DNA from 4 places in the Peribacillus sp. NPDC094092 genome. Region 2 is predicted to be linked to each of the others. Evidence: riboswitches for the same ligand, from Rfam matches in the RefSeq annotation. Region 2 holds a riboswitch; each other region holds the start of a gene.
What was found. Region 2 has a riboswitch for cobalamin ahead of ACQKNS_RS17940 (ABC transporter substrate-binding protein). Riboswitches for the same ligand answer to the same signal wherever they lie in the genome.

Region 1 (2,198 bases), on a different contig from region 2:
CATGGCTTCAAGCAACGCAGACTGAGTTTTCGGCGATGTCCGGTTGATTTCATCAGCCAAAATAATATGGCCCATTATCGGACCAGGCCTAAAAATGAATTCTTGTTCCTTAGGATTGAAGATTGAAACACCAGTAACATCAGAAGGAAGTAAATCAGGTGTGAATTGAATTCGCTTAAATCTTGCACCTATAGATTTTGCCAGTGCCCTTACCATGACTGTCTTCCCCACGCCCGGAACATCCTCCAATAAGACATGTCCACCGGAAAGGAGTGCCACGATACTTAGTTCTGCTATATCCCGTTTTCCGATAATGACCTTCTCGATATTCCCCAGCACCATTTCCAGTTTTTGATTGACCTGCTTATAAATCATTCTCTACCTCCCGGGATTCACAATCTCACTATTATTTCATATCTTTTCTATGTCAAAAATTTTACATTAAGCTCCAATTAAACCTTACATTGTAAGTTTACTAGATATTCGGTAAACCATAAACGAATTTGTCTAAAAATATTAATGCGGCCTACTGCAAAAGGTATGGTAAACTGTTGCTAAGTGAATATGAACCTTGCAGAAAAAGGTGCTGCATTGTCAGCTTAATAGGGAATTCGGTTTAAAACCGAAGCTGTTTCCGCAACTGTAAGTGCTAATGAAATAAGACGTTTACCACTATTTGAGGATGTAATCACACGCCGATCACCGGCCATTTAACCCAAATGGGAAGGTTCTTAGAGTAAAATGACGCACAAGCCAGGAGACCTGCCTTTTTTCATCGTATTATGCTCTTCGGAAGATGGGAGATTGTACGGCTCTCCCATCTTTTTCTACTACAGATACATAGATGCCCGAAGCCGACCAAAACCCTTGGTCGGCTATTTGTCTTGCTGGGAAAAGCAATACGGAGGTCATTCACCCAATATGTAAAAGGAGGAGGGTTTATGGCAAAGAAAGACTTTCGGTTTTTATGCTACCCATACATGCGTGAGTCCGTATCGACCGTTGATTTTGAAATCCGCACAGACTCATTGACGACACAAATCGGCTTGGCCGCCTCGCTTACTGAGGACGTCCCCGTTGTCCACCGCGACTTAATGGAATTGTTGCCCATGGCCTACCATTTAAACGGTTCAGTCCGTGGGAAATTAGCCATTACCGGCGATGATCTCGACCGTTTAAGTGCAATTTACGACCGGTATGTCGCTGAAGTGAAGGACCAAATCGAAACATTCGTCCTTCCACAAGGATCAACCGCAGCATGTACTTTGCATACTTGCCGAAGTGAAGCCAAGAAGTCCGTGCGAGCTTTACACAAGGTAAGTCTTGAAAAGGAAATACCGGAAATTCTTTTTGATTATGCTCATTTGCTTGCAAATGTATTATTCGTGATGGCAATCTACGTCAATAAGCAACAAGGGATCGAGGAGATTCCTTTTATAAGTAAATCCTATCCAACCAAACCAATGAAAAAGAAAACGGAGGAATAAATAATGAAGAAAAACCTACGATTCAGTTGGATTTCCATGCTGATGCTTACGCTTTTCCTTACCGGATGCGGAGTGAACGATGATCAATCCTCAAAGGATAATAAAGATACTAAAAAGGTCGAAGAAATCAAGGACTATACCGTTACTGATGATACTGGCAAGAAAATAAAATTCGAGAAAATCCCGGAAAGGGTCGTGTCACTTCAGCCAAGCAATACGGAAATTTTATTTGCCCTTGAACAGGGTGATAAAGTCGTTGGCGTGACAGACTTCGATAATTATCCAGAGGAAGCGAAGGACATCGAACATGTTTCAGACTCCGTTAATATTAATACTGAAAAAATCATTGCCTTGAAACCTGATGCCATCATAGCTTATACCATCGGTGATGAAACGGCATTGAAACCACTCGAAGATGCCGGCATCCCTGTATTCATCATTAAATCTGCAGCAAATTTCGATGATGTATATGGTGATATCGGGCAGATTGCTAAAGTGATGGGTGTTGCCGAAAAAGGGGATGAATTAGTGAAAGATATCAAATCCCAAATTGCAAGTGTCGAAGAAAAAGTGAAAACTTTAGATGAAAAGGAACAAACATACTTTGAAATTAGCCCTGCTCCGGAAATCTATACAACAGGATCAGAGACCTTCCAAAATGAAATCCTGGACACCGCCGGCATAAAAAACATCTTTGATGACCAAAAAGGC
Region 2 (2,198 bases):
ATTCGCAAGCATCACATCCGGATCAGCAGAAATCGGCAAATGGAAAATCTCCTTGCCGATTATTTGCATAAGTACGGGAACCGGTACTGGCACCGAACCAAAGGAAATGCCTATCGTCATTGCGAATAACAAAATCAACAACGCACTCAAATAAGCAAACGCCCATTTAGTTGTCAAATTGGTTCGGATAGACTGATTTGGCAAGTTCCTCTACTCCCTCTATTAAACGTGGACCGGAACGGGTCACCAAGTCTGAATGCACATCAAAGACTTGGCCATTCTTAATGGCATTTACATCTTGCCATCCCTTTCGGCCCTTCACTTCACTTACTGAATCTTTCGTATAGTAACCATACGTTGTAATGATGACATCCGGATTTGCAGCAATCATCGACTCTTCATCAATTTTTGCCCATCCGTCCAATTCAGCAGCAGCATTATCCGCTGAAATAATAGTAAGCATCTCATTCATGAAAGTATTTTTTCCAGGTGTGTATATATCCGGTGAAGGCGAAACTTCCACTAAAACGGTCTTCCTATCCTCTTCCTTTACGGACTTGGCCTTTTCCTGGATATCCTTGAGTTTCGTTTTCATATCCGTAACGATTTCTTCTGCCTTATCATGTTCTCCCGTTGCCTGTCCAATCATTTCAATAGACTTATAGACTTGGTCAAAGCTTTGTGCATCATTGACTACGAGAACATCTATTCCAGCATCCTTAAGTTGCTGTAAACCCTCATTTGAATTATGGGCACTTGATGCATGCGCAAGAACAAGATCAGGCTTCATGGAGACAATCAGCTCTGTGTTCATTTCCATTCCGCCAACTTTTTCAATTTCTTTCGTTTCTTCCGGGTAATTATCATTGTCGGATACACCGACGACCTTTTTTCCCAAACCAAGTGCAAAGACCACTTCCGTATTACTTGGTATCAACGAAACGATTTTCTTCGGTTTTTGTTCTATCGTTACTTTTTCCCCAGTTGCATCTTCAATCGTAACCGGGAAAACTTCGTGTTGAGCATGATTTGTTTGCTGCTTTTCTTTTCCTTCATCCTTAGCGTCACTGCAGCCAACCATCAAGCCTGCAGTAAGCAACATCAACAGCTTCAGACCAAAAATCTTTTTCATTTTCATTCCCCACAATCTTTTCATTTAATTTCTTCCCACCTAAATAAAGAAAACTCATTCCCGGAAGATACCCCCAAAACAAAAAGCACCTCCCGTTAAACGGAAGGTGCTTGTATGGCAACAATATCATTACGGACTCTTTCTTAGGGTCTGCCACACACCTTCCCATCCGCGTAGGTTACAGGTGTACGAATTCTGGCAGGTCTCCTGGCTCATGGTCATCGTCAACGGCACCTTCCCATATCTCATACAGTGGTATACAGCCGTCAGCTCCCATTTACAGTGGCGGGACCGCGCTGGCATTTCACCAGCTTCCCTTTTAAGTCATTAAGACACCAAATCGTTCTTATGTATATAATTTTCACTGCCTTCATTATACACCATGTAAGAATCGATTATTATATGATTTTTCTGAACAGGTTGGAAATGCCCCGCCCAACTTCATTGATTCGAGGAATTTTCAATCAATGACGCAAACCCATCGACTGATAATCAGGGTGAAACCCGTACTCGATGCAGGGCATGCATCCCTTGGTTCCCTTGAAGCTCCCCCAGGTTCGGTGGTGACTGGAGCATTTATGAAGATTTTTTTCATAAGTATGTGCTATAAGCTTGAAAAGTTTGCCTATAAGAAATATAATAAATAAGTCGTCGACTTATTTATATGTCCCAGTAGCTCAGCAGGATAGAGCGACAGCCTCCTAAGCTGTAGGTCGTAGGTTCGACTCCTATCTGGGACGCTAATTAAAAACCCTGTTACAACGCGGTTATTCGCTTAGTAACAGGGTTTTTTTCTGTAATTCATATGGTGTAACCACTACTTCATCAATCTCTATAGGTATAAAAAGGTCTGAGCCCTGTAAAACACAGAACTCAGACTTTTTATATCAAGATACCTATCTTTACTTTTCGATTAAGCCTATCTCGTTGATTTTTTCCTCAAAAACAGGTCCGAAACTTTCAGAATAAGTATTCGTTAAATGTCTATTGTCCCGATAAATTATAACATTACCAATAATGGGCTGAAATTTACCGTTTACCTTGAAGTAATCTGTTAAGTCAATTT
Region 3 (2,198 bases), on a different contig from region 2:
TCCATGATATGCATGGCCATGGCCCGTTTTGGAACAAAAAGCAGTAAAATGACAAAATAAATGGTTTTCCAATTGGTTCTTTTCATTCTTTCTCCCTTCAACACTTTTAATTTTTCTGATCAATCTTGAGAAGAAAGGCGCACCCAACATAAAAAGCACTTCTCTCAAAGGAAAGAAGTGCGTAATGAACAGGAATTTTGCAGCATAAACCAACAATGGGCCTTTCTGCCTGATCCGCACACCCATCCTCGTAGGTTGAAACAGTTTCACGCTTCATGGCAGGTCTCCTGGCTTTGGTTCATCATCCCATTACATCCTTCCCATCTCATTTGACAGTGGATTAAAGTTAAAGTAATAGGACTTCCCTTTACAGTGGCGGGACCGCTCCGGATTTTCACCGGCTTCCCTTTTAAGCTGAATTCCGAAAAATTCAACACCATAAAACTTATGTAATTATTTAGAAAATTCTCGTATAGTGTACCATAAAGAAATAATTCCAGCTACACTATCTTTTTTTTTTTTGACTAAGTTTGTTGCAAGGAAAGGCTTGTGGCAGAATATACACTATTAAACTTTTCTAAACAGTCGGAATAAACTATTGAATTTTCATAAAGTTGTTATATGATAGATAAAGTTAGTTATATATGTATATTAAAACCAAATATTTCATTTTAAAAGTGCTCTTGTTTGAATAAGCAAGGGATAATAGGGAAATCGGTGAAAATCCGATGCAGCCCCCGCTACTGTAAACGCTGATGAAATTGTCGATAACCACTGGCATTGTTGCCGGGAAGGGACAAAGTAAAATGAAGCGTTAGCCAGGAAACCTGCTTTTAAAATTGCATGATACTTTTCGGAGGGAAAGGTAGAAGGACTATGACGATTTTGGGAGATTGGGCATTCTTGCCTGGTGCTCCTCATTCATATAGTTTTTTTAAACCTTAACTCTTATTGTTAAGGTTTTTTATTTTGCCTTTTCCCTGAAGCAGGAGGAAGAAGATGACTACTTGGAACTTAATGGGTACAAATACACATTTGTTGATTTGTAATGGGAGTAGCTGCATGAAAAAGGGCGGGGAAGAAGTAACTCAAGCGATTCGCGATGAAATTGCTTCCAAAGGACTGGACTTGAAAATCCATACAACCAGGACACGGTGTAACGGAAGATGTAAGGATGCATGTGTTGTGATTGCCTATCCCCAAGGAAACTGGTATCGAGTGGAAACGCCTGATTTCGGTCGCCAGATTGTCAGCCATATCGATGATGGGGAGTTTGTTCCACAAATGATCTACCAATTCAATGATGGGGAAATGACACCCAATCCAGATTTTCCTGCTCATACGGGTATTTCAAAGAACAAAGCGTAAAAGGAGATGTCTTAATGAGTACAAAAGGTAAATTATTCGTCGTGGGCTTTGGGCCAGGGAATTTTGAACACATTACCAAACGTGCTGTCGAAGCCCTTCAAGAAAGTGACTACATCATTGGTTATAAAACTTATGTTGAACTCATTCAGGGACTGCTTACAGATCAAACGATTATTAGTACGGGGATGACAGAAGAGGTATCACGTGCACAGGAAGCAGTGAAACAAGCGGAGCTGGGTAAGAAAGTTGCGGTAATTTCCAGCGGGGATGCCGGAGTTTACGGGATGGCTGGGTTGGTTTATGAAGTATTGATTGAAAAAGGCTGGAAAGAAGAAACTGGAGTGGGCATTGAAGTCATTCCTGGCATTTCTGCAATCAATTCTTGTGCATCTTTACTTGGGGCACCAGTCATGCACGATTCGTGTACGATCAGTCTCAGTGATCATTTAACACCTTGGGAACTGATCGCTAAAAGGGTTGAAGCAGCTGCAATGGCAGACTTTGTCATTGCCCTGTATAATCCGCGCAGCGGCAGGCGGACCAGGCAAATTGTTGAAACACAGAAAATTCTCCTTCGCTACCGTTCGCCCGATACACCTGTCGGGTTGGTGAAAAGTGCATATCGCGATAGGCAGGATGTTGTCATAACCAATTTGAAAGATATGTTGAATCACGATATTGGGATGCTGACCACCGTCATCATTGGTAATTCATCCACCTTTTTATATGATGACAAAATCATCACACCAAGAGGCTATCAAAGGAAATATACTTTGAATTCGGAAAAGCAACCATTGAAGCCGCATCAGCGTCTGCAAAAGGAAGCGGAA
Region 4 (2,198 bases), on a different contig from region 2:
GCTTCAAGATTACTTAAATTTCTCCCTTTATCATGTACAAAATCAAGACCGATTCCTTGGACTTGTAATTCGATGACTTCTTGGTAATGTTCCACGGCATCAAAGTATGTTTGTAGCATGATGTTCAGGTTTGGTGCTGCTTCATTCAATTTTTCATAGAGGAAAGTAACAGTTTGCATATCATCTTTGGAAATGGATGAAACTAGTGAAGGTTCGTCCATTTGAACCCACTCCACGCCTTCTTGCTCCAACTCCCGCAGGACTTGCGTGTATAGGGGAAGCAAGCTCAGGATGATGCCAGGGATCTCTTGTTTATTGAAGCCTTTGGAAAGAGAGAGGAAGGTATAAGGCCCGATCAACACGGGCTTCGTTTCAATCCCTAGATTTTCCTTGGCTTCCCGATATGCTGCAAGTGGTTTATTTTCTGTTAAAGTCAGCTGTGGCACTTTTAATTCAGGGACAATATAGTGATAGTTCGTATTGAACCATTTCGTCATTTCGGAAGCGACTTCATCATTGTTCCCGCGAGCCATTGAATAATATACGGAAAGGGGAACGCTATCGCCTTCATAGGCTGAATAACGTTCAGGAACAAGACCGAACATGACGGACATATCGAGCATTTGATCATAGAAAGTGAAGTCGTTGACAGGAATGAGATCAATGCCCCGTTGTTTTTGTTTTTGTAAGTTTCCTAAACGGATGGCTTTTAGTTGTGCCGTAAATTCCGCTTCATCGATTTTACCTGACCAGTAAGCTTCCAATGTACGTTTCCATTCACGATCTTCCCCGATTCGAGGGTAACCCAAACTACTGCTTTTCAAAATTCCCATCCTCCTACATTCATTTGATTGAGCAATAAAAAAAGCATTTCTAACCGTCAAAGAAGAAAGTTAGAAATGCTTAAAATAAAGAGGCATGCAAAAAATGCCACTTACAATTATAAGGTCCCTAACACCTCCCTATCTCCCGTAGGTTAAAACAGTGTTGTCGAAATAGGCAGGTCTCCTGACTTAGGGATTAACATTTGCGGCGGGCCTTCCCGATCGTTGATCAGTGGCATATTGGATGGCGCTAACACTCCCATTACAGTGGCGGGACCGTGCCGGAATTACACCGGACTTCCCTTTTAATCCTAATTTAAAATTAGGAACCTATTCCCACATATGAAATTTTGCAAAACCTGCCTTTATAAACTGTTTGCAGGCTAAAAATTTATAAAATAAAAATTATTATAAAAATTTAGATAATATTAGCATATCCGACCAAAAGGGTCAACATGATAAAAAGATTCGGAAAAAGTATCGGTTTATTATGTGTGTGGGTGATAAGGATGAGGTCTGTTCCTAAAAAAGAATATATTGTTTGGACATGGAGTATGTATAGATGGAGTGGCGTATTGAAATGGGGCGTGGGGGATGACTTTCTACATCTTGATTGCAGGAATCATTTTTTGCATGGTGATGAGCATTCGTACGTTATTTCTTGTTGAGTCGGGAGGAAAGAAGTTTTCTCTGGAGGATATGCTATGGCTTGGCAATTTATATGCGACGATATTGGTTGGATTTGCACTGATTTATTTATTATACGAGCTTCAGAATCATTCGGTGATTCTTGATATGGGCAATCGGTTGGATGGTACTTTCTATGAACAGTTGAAGACATCTTTTTACTTCAGTGCGATGACGATGTTTTCTGTAGGGTATGGAGATATAGCCCCGATTGGCATGGGCAGGATGATAGCCACCATTCAGGCTTTCATCGGATATACACTGCCGGCAGCGTTCGTGATTCGGACAGTTATCGATCTGGAGCAGAAAGATAGGAAGGATAAATGAAAGTTGTGTTTCTTTCGATTATTGGGTACTCTTACCATAATGAAAGAAAAGGAGGGTTCAATATGACTGTTAAAATTGGAGAAAAAGCACCTGATTTCAAACTCCCTGCAAACAATGGTGAAATGGTTTCCCTATCGGATTTTAAGGGGAAAAACATTGTTTTATATTTTTATCCAAAAGACATGACGCCAGGTTGCACCACGGAAGCCTGTGATTTCCGGGACCATAATGAGCAATTCGAGGAATTGAACGCGGTCATCATTGGTATTAGCCCAGATCCAGCGGCGCGTCATGAAAAATTCATCGAAAAACATGGATTGCCTTTTCTGCTGCTGGCTGACGAAAATCATGAAGCGGCTG

Region 1: it holds a riboswitch for cobalamin, as region 2 does, so the genes downstream of both, ACQKNS_RS25280 (hypothetical protein) here and ACQKNS_RS17940 (ABC transporter substrate-binding protein) in region 2, are expected to answer to the same signal.
Region 3: it holds a riboswitch for cobalamin, as region 2 does, so the genes downstream of both, ACQKNS_RS01620 ((2Fe-2S) ferredoxin domain-containing protein) here and ACQKNS_RS17940 (ABC transporter substrate-binding protein) in region 2, are expected to answer to the same signal.
Region 4: it holds a riboswitch for cobalamin, as region 2 does, so the genes downstream of both, metE (5-methyltetrahydropteroyltriglutamate--homocysteine S-methyltransferase) here and ACQKNS_RS17940 (ABC transporter substrate-binding protein) in region 2, are expected to answer to the same signal.

The regions. Positions count from the first base shown of each region.
Region 1 covers NZ_JBNNUC010000009.1:11,314-13,511, forward strand. Annotated here, with positions in the region: gene ACQKNS_RS25275 (AAA family ATPase) at 1-375, opposite strand, end outside; cobalamin riboswitch at 565-784, shown strand; gene ACQKNS_RS25280 (hypothetical protein) at 942-1,487, shown strand; gene ACQKNS_RS25285 (ABC transporter substrate-binding protein) at 1,491-2,198, shown strand, end outside.
Region 2 covers NZ_JBNNUC010000003.1:469,518-471,715, forward strand. Annotated here, with positions in the region: gene ACQKNS_RS17935 (FecCD family ABC transporter permease) at 1-204, opposite strand, end outside; gene ACQKNS_RS17940 (ABC transporter substrate-binding protein) at 167-1,138, opposite strand; cobalamin riboswitch at 1,313-1,485, opposite strand; tRNA gene ACQKNS_RS17945 (tRNA-Arg) at 1,799-1,872, shown strand; gene ACQKNS_RS17950 (acyltransferase family protein) at 2,035-2,198, opposite strand, start outside.
Region 3 covers NZ_JBNNUC010000001.1:343,780-345,977, reverse strand. Annotated here, with positions in the region: gene ACQKNS_RS01630 (energy-coupling factor ABC transporter permease) at 1-86, opposite strand, end outside; gene ACQKNS_RS01625 (hypothetical protein) at 107-277, opposite strand; cobalamin riboswitch at 261-456, opposite strand; cobalamin riboswitch at 659-849, shown strand; gene ACQKNS_RS01620 ((2Fe-2S) ferredoxin domain-containing protein) at 1,000-1,368, shown strand; gene cobJ (precorrin-3B C(17)-methyltransferase) at 1,383-2,198, shown strand, end outside.
Region 4 covers NZ_JBNNUC010000005.1:4,940-7,137, reverse strand. Annotated here, with positions in the region: gene metE (5-methyltetrahydropteroyltriglutamate--homocysteine S-methyltransferase) at 1-833, opposite strand, end outside; cobalamin riboswitch at 982-1,173, opposite strand; gene ACQKNS_RS20730 (potassium channel family protein) at 1,419-1,838, shown strand; gene bcp (thioredoxin-dependent thiol peroxidase) at 1,901-2,198, shown strand, end outside.